One region of the Streptomyces sp. NBC_00236 genome, then DNA from elsewhere that is predicted to be linked to it. Evidence: riboswitches for the same ligand, from Rfam matches in the RefSeq annotation. Region 1 holds a riboswitch; each other region holds the start of a gene.
What was found. Region 1 has a riboswitch for cyclic di-AMP ahead of OG446_RS23470 (C40 family peptidase). Riboswitches for the same ligand answer to the same signal wherever they lie in the genome.
Positions count from the first base shown of each region.

Region 2: it holds a riboswitch for cyclic di-AMP, as region 1 does, so the genes downstream of both, OG446_RS02695 (transglycosylase SLT domain-containing protein) here and OG446_RS23470 (C40 family peptidase) in region 1, are expected to answer to the same signal.
Region 3: it holds a riboswitch for cyclic di-AMP, as region 1 does, so the genes downstream of both, OG446_RS33645 (M23 family metallopeptidase) here and OG446_RS23470 (C40 family peptidase) in region 1, are expected to answer to the same signal.

Region 1 is NZ_CP108100.1:5,183,221-5,186,743, reverse strand. It holds gene pcrA (DNA helicase PcrA) at 1-1,900, opposite strand, end outside; cyclic di-AMP (ydaO/yuaA leader) riboswitch at 2,160-2,327, shown strand; gene OG446_RS23470 (C40 family peptidase) at 2,326-3,504, shown strand.
Region 2 is NZ_CP108100.1:615,545-619,067, reverse strand. It holds gene OG446_RS02705 (FecCD family ABC transporter permease) at 1-154, shown strand, start outside; gene OG446_RS02700 (ABC transporter ATP-binding protein) at 162-995, shown strand; cyclic di-AMP (ydaO/yuaA leader) riboswitch at 1,290-1,475, shown strand; gene OG446_RS02695 (transglycosylase SLT domain-containing protein) at 1,479-2,366, shown strand; gene OG446_RS02690 (esterase) at 2,568-3,523, shown strand, end outside.
Region 3 is NZ_CP108100.1:7,554,821-7,558,343, forward strand. It holds gene OG446_RS33630 (helix-turn-helix domain-containing protein) at 1-494, shown strand, start outside; gene OG446_RS33635 (DUF6126 family protein) at 542-718, shown strand; gene OG446_RS33640 (tyrosine-protein phosphatase) at 788-1,600, opposite strand; cyclic di-AMP (ydaO/yuaA leader) riboswitch at 2,085-2,243, shown strand; gene OG446_RS33645 (M23 family metallopeptidase) at 2,247-3,188, shown strand; gene OG446_RS33650 (SGNH/GDSL hydrolase family protein) at 3,451-3,523, shown strand, end outside.

The sequences.
Region 1 (3,523 bases):
GCAGCGTCATCAGCGTGACGACACCGGAGCCGTCCTCGTCCTCGTCGGGGATCTGGTCGGCGTCGGCGACGAGCGCGACCTTCTCCAGGAACTCGGCGAGCGTGCCCGCGCCTTCGTCCTCCGCCCGCTCCTGCTCGAACTCGAGGGCGACGGAGGCGAGTTCCTGGAGGTTCTCGATCCGGGTCTCGTCCTGCGGGTCGGTGGACGCCTGGAGCTCGGCGAGATAGCCGGTCCGCTCCATGACGGCCTCCACCACGACCGCAGGTCCAGCGCCGGACTCCACGACCGTGCGGAGCTCCTCCATCAGCGTGTTGAACCGCTTCACCGCGTTCGACGAACGGGCTGCCATGCCGTACGCCTCGTCGACCCGGCGCAGCGCCTGCGGGAAGGAGATCTTCTCGCGCATCGACAGGGCGTCGATCATCGCCTCGGCCCGGTCGCCGATGCCCCGCTTGGGCACGTTCAGGATGCGGCGCAGCGGGACGGTGTCCTCGGGGTTGGAGAGGACCCGGAGGTAGGCCAGGACGTCCCTGACCTCCTTGCGCTCGTAGAAGCGCACGCCGCCGACCACCTTGTAGGGCAGGCCGACGCGGATGAAGATCTCCTCGAAGACACGCGACTGCGCGTTCGTCCGGTAGAAGATCGCCACGTCGCCGGCCTTGGCGTCGCCCGCGTCGGTCAGCCGGTCGATCTCGTCGGCGACGAACTGCGCCTCGTCGTGCTCGGTGTCGGCGACATAGCCGGTGATGCGGGTGCCCGCGCCCGCGTTCGTCCAGAGGTTCTTCGGGCGGCGGCTCTCGTTGCGCTCGATGACCGCGTTGGCCGCGGACAGGATCGTCTGCGTGGAGCGGTAGTTCTGCTCCAGCATGATCGTCGTCGCGTCCGGGTAGTCCTCCTCGAACTGGAGGATGTTGCGGATGGTCGCGCCGCGGAAGGCGTAGATCGACTGGTCCGCGTCACCCACGACGCACAGCTCGCCCGGGGCGTCGGCCTCGCCCGCCGGGCCGACCAGTTCCCGTACGAGCGTGTACTGGGCGTGGTTGGTGTCCTGGTACTCGTCGACGAGGACGTGGCGGAAGCGGCGGCGGTAGTGCTCGGCGACGTCGGGGAACGCCTGGAGCAGGTGCACCGTCGTCATGATGATGTCGTCGAAGTCCAGCGCGTTCGCCTCGCGCAGCCGGGACTGGTAGAGCGCGTAGGCCTGGGCGAGTGTCTTCTCGAAGCCGTCGGCAGCCTGGCCGGCGAAGGTCTCCTCGTCGATCAGCTCGTTCTTCAGGTTCGAGACCTTCGCCGTGAACGACTTCGGCGGGTAGCGCTTCGGGTCGAGGTCGAGATCGCGGCAGACCAGGGCCATGAGGCGCTTGGAGTCGGCGGCGTCGTAGATGGAGAACGAGGAGGTGAAGCCGAGCCGCTTCGACTCGCGGCGCAGGATCCGTACGCACGCGCTGTGGAAGGTCATGACCCACATGGCGTTGGCCCGCGGTCCGACGAGCTGCTCGACGCGCTCCTTCATCTCGCCGGCGGCCTTGTTGGTGAAGGTGATCGCCAGGATCTGGCCGGGGTGCACGCCGCGCTCGGCCAGCAGATGGGCGATGCGGTGCGTCAGTACGCGGGTCTTGCCCGAACCGGCACCGGCGACGATGAGCAGCGGGGACCCGGCGTGCACGACGGCTGCGCGCTGCTCGGTGTTCAGCCCGTCCAGCAGCGCGGCCGCGTCGATGACCGGGCGGTGGGCCCCGTCGCGGTAGTAGGCCTCGCGGGGCGGCGGGGGCCCGTCGAAAACGCCCGCGAAGAGGTCCTCCGGCACCGCTTCGGGTGCGGAGTCCTCGGGGGGCGGCGGGGGCCCTTCCTCCGTGTGCTGGAGGCCGGCCAGGAAACTGTCGTCAAAGAGGCTGCTCATCGCCTCCCGAGTCTAGGCGTGCGCACTGACACTCCGGGCCCGAGTGACCAACCACGCACCGGCGACCGGACACTCAGAGCGAGCGATGGGCATCACTGTGTGGAGCGACCCCGGGCCCCACCTGCCCCGCAGCGCCCCGATCCGGCAAGGTCACGAAAATGTATCGGGCATATCGAACATCAACCTTCACAGCGGCACCATGAGTTGGCTAGCGTGCTCGTTCGGGCGGCCCGTACCCCCAGAGGCGATCCACGCCGAGCGGGCGTCCACGCCGAATCCGGGCTGTCCGTCACGGGAGTCCGGAACCGGGGACCCACACGCATCACCGGGGTGAATCGGTCCGAAATCCCCCACCAGGACCGTAGGGCAGCCTTCCGTTCCGCCCGAACCCGACAGCTAACCCGGTAGGCGGTCCACGGAAGGAGATGCCGGCCTTGGCGTCGCATCGCAAACCGCGCACCCGTGTGCGCAATACCGGCCCGGCCGTCGGGATCACGACGGCCGCACTGGCTTCGGTGACCCTGCTGTCCACGCAGAGCGCACTCGCCGCCCCGGCTCCCAAGCCCAGCATCGAGGACGTACAGAAGAAGGTCGACGACCTCTACCGGCAGGCGGGCACCGCGACCCAGCAGTACAACCAGGCGAAGGAAGCGACCACGGCGCAGCGCTCCAAGGTGGACACCCTGCTCGACGACGTCGCCAAGCGCACCGAGAAGCTGAACGAGGCACGCAGGACGCTCGGCACCTATGCCGCCGCCCAGTACCGCGGCGGCACCCTCGCCCCGACCGCCACCTTCTTCCTGGCCGACGACCCGCAGTCGTTCTTCGACCAGACCCACCTCATGGACCGGATGACCGAGCGCCAGACGCGGGCGGTGTCGGACTTCCGTACGCAGCAGGTGAAGGCGTCCGAGCAGCGGGCCGAGGCCGTGGCGAGCCTGGAGACGCTCACCGAGTCCCAGGCGACCCTGCGCACCAGCAAGCAGAACGTCCAGACGAAGCTGTCCGAGGCCCGCGGCCTGCTGTCGAAGCTGACAGCCGAGGAGAAGGCGCGGCTGGCCGAGCTGGAGCGCAAGAAGGAGGCGGAGGCCAAGCGCAAGGCGGCGGAGCTGGCGAAGAAGCAGGCCGCCGCGAAGGCCGAGGCCGACCGCGAGGCCGCGGCGGCCGAGGAGGCCGCCGAGGAGGCCGGCAGCGGCACGGGGGCAGGCACCGGAACCGGGACCGGCTCGGGCTCGGGTTCGGACGCCGACGCCTCGACCAAGGCCGAGAAGGTCATGGCGTTCGCCAGGGCGCAGCTCGGCAAGCCGTACGTCTGGGGGGCGACCGGCCCGGCCTCGTACGACTGCTCCGGGCTCACCCAGGCGGCCTGGAAGGCGGCCGGTGTCGACATTCCGCGGACCACCTGGGACCAGGTGAACGTGGGCACCCGGATAGCCACCGAGGATCTGCGGCCCGGGGACCTGGTGTTCTTCTACGACGACATCAGCCACGTCGGCATCTACAAGGGCGACGGCATGATGATCCACGCGCCGAAGCCGGGGGCGAACGTGCGCGAGGAGTCGATCTACTACATGCCGATCTACGGGAGCGTGCGGCCGGGCTGACGAGCGCTGCGGGGCCACC
Region 2 (3,523 bases), 4.6 Mb from region 1:
GCTGACCGGGGCCGCGCTGATCGCCGCGGCCGATGCGATCGGGCGTGTCGCCGCGCCGGTCGAACTGCCCGTCGGGGTCGTCACCAGCGTCCTCGGCGGCCCCTTCCTCCTGTGGGTACTGCTGCGGCCCGACCCGGCCGCCGGAAAGGCGTGAGCCGCACATGACCGAGCATCCGACCGGTACGAAGGCGGGCCTCGAAGTCCGTGGCCTGCACGCCGGATATCCGGGCCGGCCCGTCGTCGAGAACGTCGACCTCACCGTTCCCGCCGGACACGTCGTCGCGATCGTGGGGCCCAACGGCTGCGGGAAGTCGACCCTGCTGCGGACCGTCGCCCGGCTCCACCGCCCCGAGTCCGGCACGGTCCTGATCGGCGGCACGGACATCTGGAGGACCGGCCGTCGCAGGGCCGCCCACCATGTCGCGCTGCTGCCGCAGTCGCCGCGCGCCCCCGAGGCGGTCACCGTGGCCGGGCTGGTGCGCTACGGCCGCAGCCCGCACCAGGGGCTGCTGCGCCAGTGGTCGCGCGAGGACGAGCGGGCGGTACGCGACGCACTCGACGCGACCGGGACCACCGCGCTGGCCGGGGAGCGCGTCGACCGGCTGTCCGGCGGTCAGCGCCAGCGCTGCTGGCTCGCGATGGTGCTGGCCCAGCAGACCCCGGTGGTCCTGCTCGACGAACCGACCAGCGCCCTCGACCTCGGGCACGCCGTCGAGGTCCTGGAACTCGTCCGCGAGGTCGCGGCCACCGGTCGCACCGTCGTCATGGTCCAGCACGACCTCGTTGCCGCGGCCCGCTACGCCGATCTGCTCGTCGCCATGAAGGGGGGCCGCGTCATCGCCACGGGCGCCCCCCGGGAGACGGTCGACGAGGCGCTGGTGAAGGAGCTGTACGCGCTCGACGCGGACGTACTCGCCGCCCCGGGCGACGGTTCACCGGTCGTGGTGCCGCGCAGTCGTGCCGGCGTGGCCGCGCAGCCGACGTCCATCCCGTAGTGCCCTAATTAGGCGATTGTCCGGAATGGTTGAGAATGCCCCTCCCGTCACGCCTCCGTGAGGCATGGCTTCTCCGGGTGGGCAAATCGCCCGTTTCGGGCGCAGTGGCCAGCGTCACGTTTCCCGCCCCTGACGCGGAACCAGACACTTCGGTTCCCTGGCGCCCCAAGAAAACTGACCCGCCCGGATGTGACCGGCATCGCACATTTCCTTTTATTGATCTTGCGAATCAATTGTGATCAGGAAATCCGGGCTTGTTCCGCCCGGTCTTTCTCGCTTACGGTCACCGTCAATCCGGACGGAACGCCGAATCCTGCCGCCGTCCGGTAACCCGACCACTCACGTACGGCAGGAGCGGGGGACCCAGGTTTGCCGCCGTTCCGGGAATCCGGAGCGGCTAGGGGTGAAGTCGCCATGTGCGGCCGGACATCTCCAGTCCGAACCCGACAGCTCACCTCGCAGGCGGCGGAGAGGAAAAGCGCCATGCCCATCAAGGGTCACCACCGTCGTTCCAAGTCCACCCCCCTGACCCGCGGTCTCATCGCCGTGAGCGCGGGCGGCGCGGTTCTCGCGCTCCCCCTGATCGCGGCCGGATCGGCTTCCGCCGCGCCGGTCCAGTCGGTCGTCGCGGAAAAGGCCGCAGCCCCGGTTTCCGTTGCCGGCAAGGGAATTTCCGTGCAGCACGCCAAGTCCACCACCTATTCCGTGGTCTCCGGCGATTCGCTTTCCAAGATCGCCCGCGGGCATTCCCTCGACGGCGGCTGGGCGCAGCTCTACAAGGACAACCGGAGCGTGGTCGGCGGCAACCCCGACCTGATTCACCCGGGCCTGAAGCTCACCATCGGAGCCAAGTCCACGGCCACCGCCCCCGAGGCCGCGACCAAGAGCGAATTCAAGGCGGAGAACACCTCCGGCAGCGCCTCGCAGCCGTCGGGCGACCGTGCCGAGAGCACCGACCGCGCCGACCGTTCCCAGCGGACGGCGACGCCCGTCGCCGAGGAGACCGCCCAGACCGTCGAGACCGCGCCCGCGCAGAGCGCCACGGCGTACACGGACGACCTCGACGGCTGGATCAAGGAGTCCCTCGCCGTCATGGCCGAGCACGGCATCCCCGGCAGCTACGACAGCATCCACCGCAACATCATGCGCGAGTCCTCGGGCAACCCGCAGATCGTCAACAACTGGGACTCGAACGCCGCCGCGGGCACCCCGTCCAAGGGCCTGCTCCAGGTCATCCAGCCCACGTTCGACGCGTACCACGTGCCCGGCACCTCGCTGGACATCCTGGACCCCGTCGCCAACATCACCGCCGCGTGCAACTACGCCGCCGCGACGTACGGCTCGATCGACAACGTCTTCGGGGCCTACTGATCCACCGCGGTACCGCCCCCGCGCGGAGCCGTGAAAAGGGGTGGAAGGGAGCTGAGCAGCTCCCTTCCACCCCTTTTGCGATGCCGTACAACCCTTGTGCCGCGGAGCCGGTCCAACAGGGCGCCAGGAGGCTGACGGGCTCTTCCCGGCGTCCCCCCCCCCCCGGTCTCGCCCGGTCATCCTTGAACCGAGGAGCCGCACGTGCGCACTTACCGACCGGCCGCCGTTGTCGCGGCCTCACTTCTCCTGATGGCAGGGGCCGCCGCCGTCGCGCCCTCCGCCCACGCCGTCGCCCCCGGCGGAACGCACGCCGACGACGGCGACGCCGACTTCAACGGTGACGGCTACGAGGACGTGCTCATCGGCGCGCCCGGCGGGACCGTCGGCGGCAAGAAGGGCGCGGGGTACGTGACCGTGCAGTACGGCGGGCCGGGCGGCATCAATACCACCCGGGGCACCGTCCTCAGCCAGAACACCACCGGGGTGCCGGGCGGCGCCGAGGCCGGGGACGGTTTCGGCGCCGCGCTGGCCACCGGCGACCTGGACGGGGACGGGTACGGCGACGCCGTCGTGGGCCTCCCGGGCGAGAACGTCGAACCGGTGACCGACGCGGGCGGCGCCGTCGTCCTGTGGGGCTCCGCGCAGGGGCTCTCCGGCTCGGGCAGCGACTGGCTGCAGGCCGCGGAACCCGCCGCCGGCGCCCGGTTCGGCAATGCTCTCGCCGCCGCGCACTTCAGCCCCGACATCCCCGGCGACCAGCTGGCCGTGACCGACCGCGCCGACTTCACCCTGTTCCAGTACGCCCCGGGAACCCGCCGGAACGCCACCTCGAGCAGCAACCACGTCCCCGGCACCCCCGGGCGCGAGATCGCACCCCGGGCCCTGACCACCGGCGACTACGACGGCAACGGTCTCGCCGACCTCGTCATCTCCGGCGTCACCGTGGGCGAGGAGCCGGGCCACGGCTGGTCCGCACTCCTCCTCGGCGAGGTCCAGGGGCTCCGCTACGACCAGGGCCTGCGCGGCGGCCCGGCCGTCGCTTCCGGCGACATCGACCACGACGGCTACGACGACCTCGTGACCGGGGAGCCGCGCAGCCCCGACGACGGTGGCGCGTCGATGACCGGCGGTGTGGTCGGCGTGTACTACGGCAGCGC
Region 3 (3,523 bases), 2.4 Mb from region 1:
TCTCGCCCGCCCACCTGTCCCGGCTCGAAACGGGCCGGCGCCAGCCCTCGCTGCCGATGCTGCTCGGGCTCGCCAGGATCTACGGTACGACGGTCTCCGAGCTGCTCGGCGAGATCCCCCCGGAACGTGACGCGATCGTCCGGGGCCGCAGGTTCGAGGGCGCCGAGGCCGACGGCTGGATGTACCAGCAGGCCGGCGGCCCGGGCCGGGCGATGCAGGCCCTGCGCGTCCGGGTCCCTTACGGCGCCCAGGGGGACCTGGTGCGCGTGCACCCCGGCGAGGAGTGGCTCTACGTCCTGGCCGGGCACCTCAGGGTGACCCTCGGCGAGACGGTCCATGACCTCGCCCCGGGCGACAGCGCGCACTTCGATTCGCTCACTCCGCACCGGATCGCGGCCCTCGACCGTGACGGTGCCGAGCTGCTCTTCGTCCACACCCTGCTGCAGAGCCCCGCTGCCGAGCTGTGTCTCGGCAGCGGGATCCACCGTCGCTGAGGCGCTGTCGTCGCCACCGGCCAGCCGGTCGCCAGAGAGGACCTGTCATGTCCGATTCCGAGAACTACGACCCGCTCGGCCCGGGCCGGCCCAAGAACTACGACCCGCAGGAGAAGAAGATGCCCCGCGGGCTCGTCATCAGGCTCTTCGCCTACCTGGTGGCCGGGCACGTCATCGCCGGCTTCCTCTATCTGTTGTTCGCCGTGGGGATGCACAACCAGTAGGCGGGCGGACGGGCGAGTCGGGCAGCCGCCGGGCGGGCAGGCGTGGACGCGGGCTGACCGCCCGGGCGGTCAGCCCGCGTCGAGCAGGCGCTCGCGCAGCCGCTCCCGCGTCTCCTGGCTGATCCTGAGGCCTTCGGCGAGATAGCGGTCGGTGCCGCCCCAGGTCTCGTCGATGGTGGTGAAGGCGGCGGCGAGATAGTCGGGGTGGGCGCCGAAGAGGGGATTGAGCAGCTCCATCACCTCGGGCGACATCCCGGCGGCGGAGGTGTCGCTGCGGCGGACCTTGTAGCGGCGGTGCGCGTCGTTGGACTTGAGGTAGTCGGCCTCGATGGCCTCGCGCTCGACGCCGACGGCCAGCAGGGACACCGCGATGGAGAGACCCGCGCGGTCCTTGCCCGCGGCGCAGTGCATCAGGGCGGGCACGCTGTCCTCGGCCAGGGCGTGCAGGACCCGGCTGTGCTCTGCCGTGCGGTCCAGGATGATCCGGCGGTAGGAAGCGACCATGCGGTGGGTCCCCTTGCCGTCGGCCAGGATCGACCGCAGCTCGTTCATGTTGCCGTCGCGCACCATCCGCCAGAACTCCGCGCCGTCCGCCGGGTCGCTGAGCGGGATGTTCACATTGCGCACGCCCGGCAGTTCCACGTCCAGGCCGTCGAGCTTGTGGTCGGCGCCGTTGCGGAAGTCGAAGACGGTGTGCAGACCGAGACCGGTGAGGAACGCGGTGTCCTCGGCCGTGGCGTGTGCCAGGTGACCACTGCGGTAGAGCCGCCCGTACCGCACCCGGCGGCCGTCCGAGGTGGGCAGGCCGCCCACGTCACGGAAATTGCGGACACCCGCCAGCTCGGGCTCCGTCGACGGGGTCTGCGGCAGCTGCTGCGTCACGGTCACTCCTGGGGGCTCTGCCGCCGGCGCGTGTCGCCCGCGGGTCCACTCTCGTGACGATACGACATTGATTCCTCAGGCAATCATCTTGGTCGTACCCGCACTTCGGGCCCCTGTGGCAGTCCGCCGGGCGGATCTCTCCGCACGGCCGCGCGGCCCTGGATCCACGCGGACGATGCGACGGAGCGGAAGCGATGGGCATGACATGTCCGTATTAGGGCTTTAGTCGAACATGCCCTACTTCTACGGTAGATGATCGCCCTCTCGTGAGCGGGATCATATCCGTGACGGTGTGTGGCGGCGGGGCCGCTGGGTATTCCGTGCGCGGCGCGGAAATCCAAGATCCGTAATCCACGGAGTGTGACCGGAATTCCTCGCCGAATTTCCGGCACGGAATCCCGCACGGAACCCGTGGCTTGTTTCCGCCGTCCCGGCTCGCTTACGTTCGCTGCAATCCGGACGGACCGCCTAATCCTGCCGCCGCCCGGAATTCGCACCCACTCACCGCGTGGCAGGAGCGGGGGAACCAGGTAAGCCGCCGGCCGGGAAACCGGACGGCTCGGGGTGAAGTCGCGCCAGCCGCGACCGGACATCTCCAGTCCGAACCCGACAGCTCACCTCGCAGGCGCCGGAGAGGAAAACCTTCATGCCCATATCGGGTAAGCACCGTCGTCCCAAGTCCAGCACCATTGCCCGTGGCGTCGTCGCCGCGAGCGCCGGCGGAGCCGTCATCGCGCTTCCGCTGCTCGGCGCCACCGGTGCCCACGCCGCGGAGCAGTCCGCTCCGGTCACCTCGAAGTCGGCCGCCGCTCACACCACCCCGGCCAAGCCGGTCGCGAAGAAGCAGGCCGGCGCCACCTCCTACACCGTGGTCTCCGGCGACTACCTGTCGAAGATCGCTGCCGAGCACAAGCTCAAGGGTGGCTGGGAGAAGCTGTACCAGGACAACCGCAAGGTCGTCGGCGACGACCCGAGCCTGATCTTCCCGGGCATGAAGCTGACCCTCGGCGGCAAGGCCTGGGGCCACGCCTCGACCACCTCCACGGGCACCACCACCCCGTCGAAGGCCCCCTCCAAGGCCCCGGCCAAGACCGAGACGAAGGCCTCCACGGCCTCCGACTCGTCCTCCTCCGACGACTCGTCGTCCAAGGAGACCTCGGCGCCGGCCACCCAGAGCAACGACTCCGGTTACGTCCACCCGGTCCCGGGCAACCACACCACCGCGTACCGCGCCTCCGGTGCCAACTGGTCCAGCGGCAGCCACACCGGCATCGACTTCCCCGTGTCCACCGGCACGAGCGTGAAGGCGATCACCTCCGGCACCGTCGTCACCGCCGGCTGGGGCGGCGCGTACGGCAACGAGGTCGTCATCAAGCACGCCGACGGCCACTACTCGCAGTACGGCCACATGTCCTCGCTCTCCGTCTCGGCCGGCCAGACCGTGACCGCGGGCCAGCAGGTCGGCCTGTCCGGCTCCACCGGCAACGCCACCGGCCCGCACCTCCACTTCGAGGTCCGCACGGGTCCGGCGTACGGCTCGGACATCGACCCGATCGCCTACCTGGCGTCGCACGGCATCAACGTCTGATCCGGGCAACACCGGTCCGGTGAACCGGGCCTGAGCAATGCATGGAGGGACGGTGCGCGGCGGCGCACCGTCCCTCTGCCGTTGGCTGTCCGTGCTCGGAAGAGGCGCGCGGCTCCGGGGCGGCGGCGGTGAATGGTGGCGGTGGGTGGTGGCCACTCTTATTCCCCCTTTACCAAAAACTGACCGGGTGGTCTATCTCACCACCCGTCAACCCCTTATTACGGTCGCGTAGGTCACATTCGGCGGTGCAGGATATGCCCTTGTGGCAGACGATTCGAACAACATCCAGCAGGGCGTCATCAACCAACAGGGCGCCATCGGGTCGTACGCGGCGA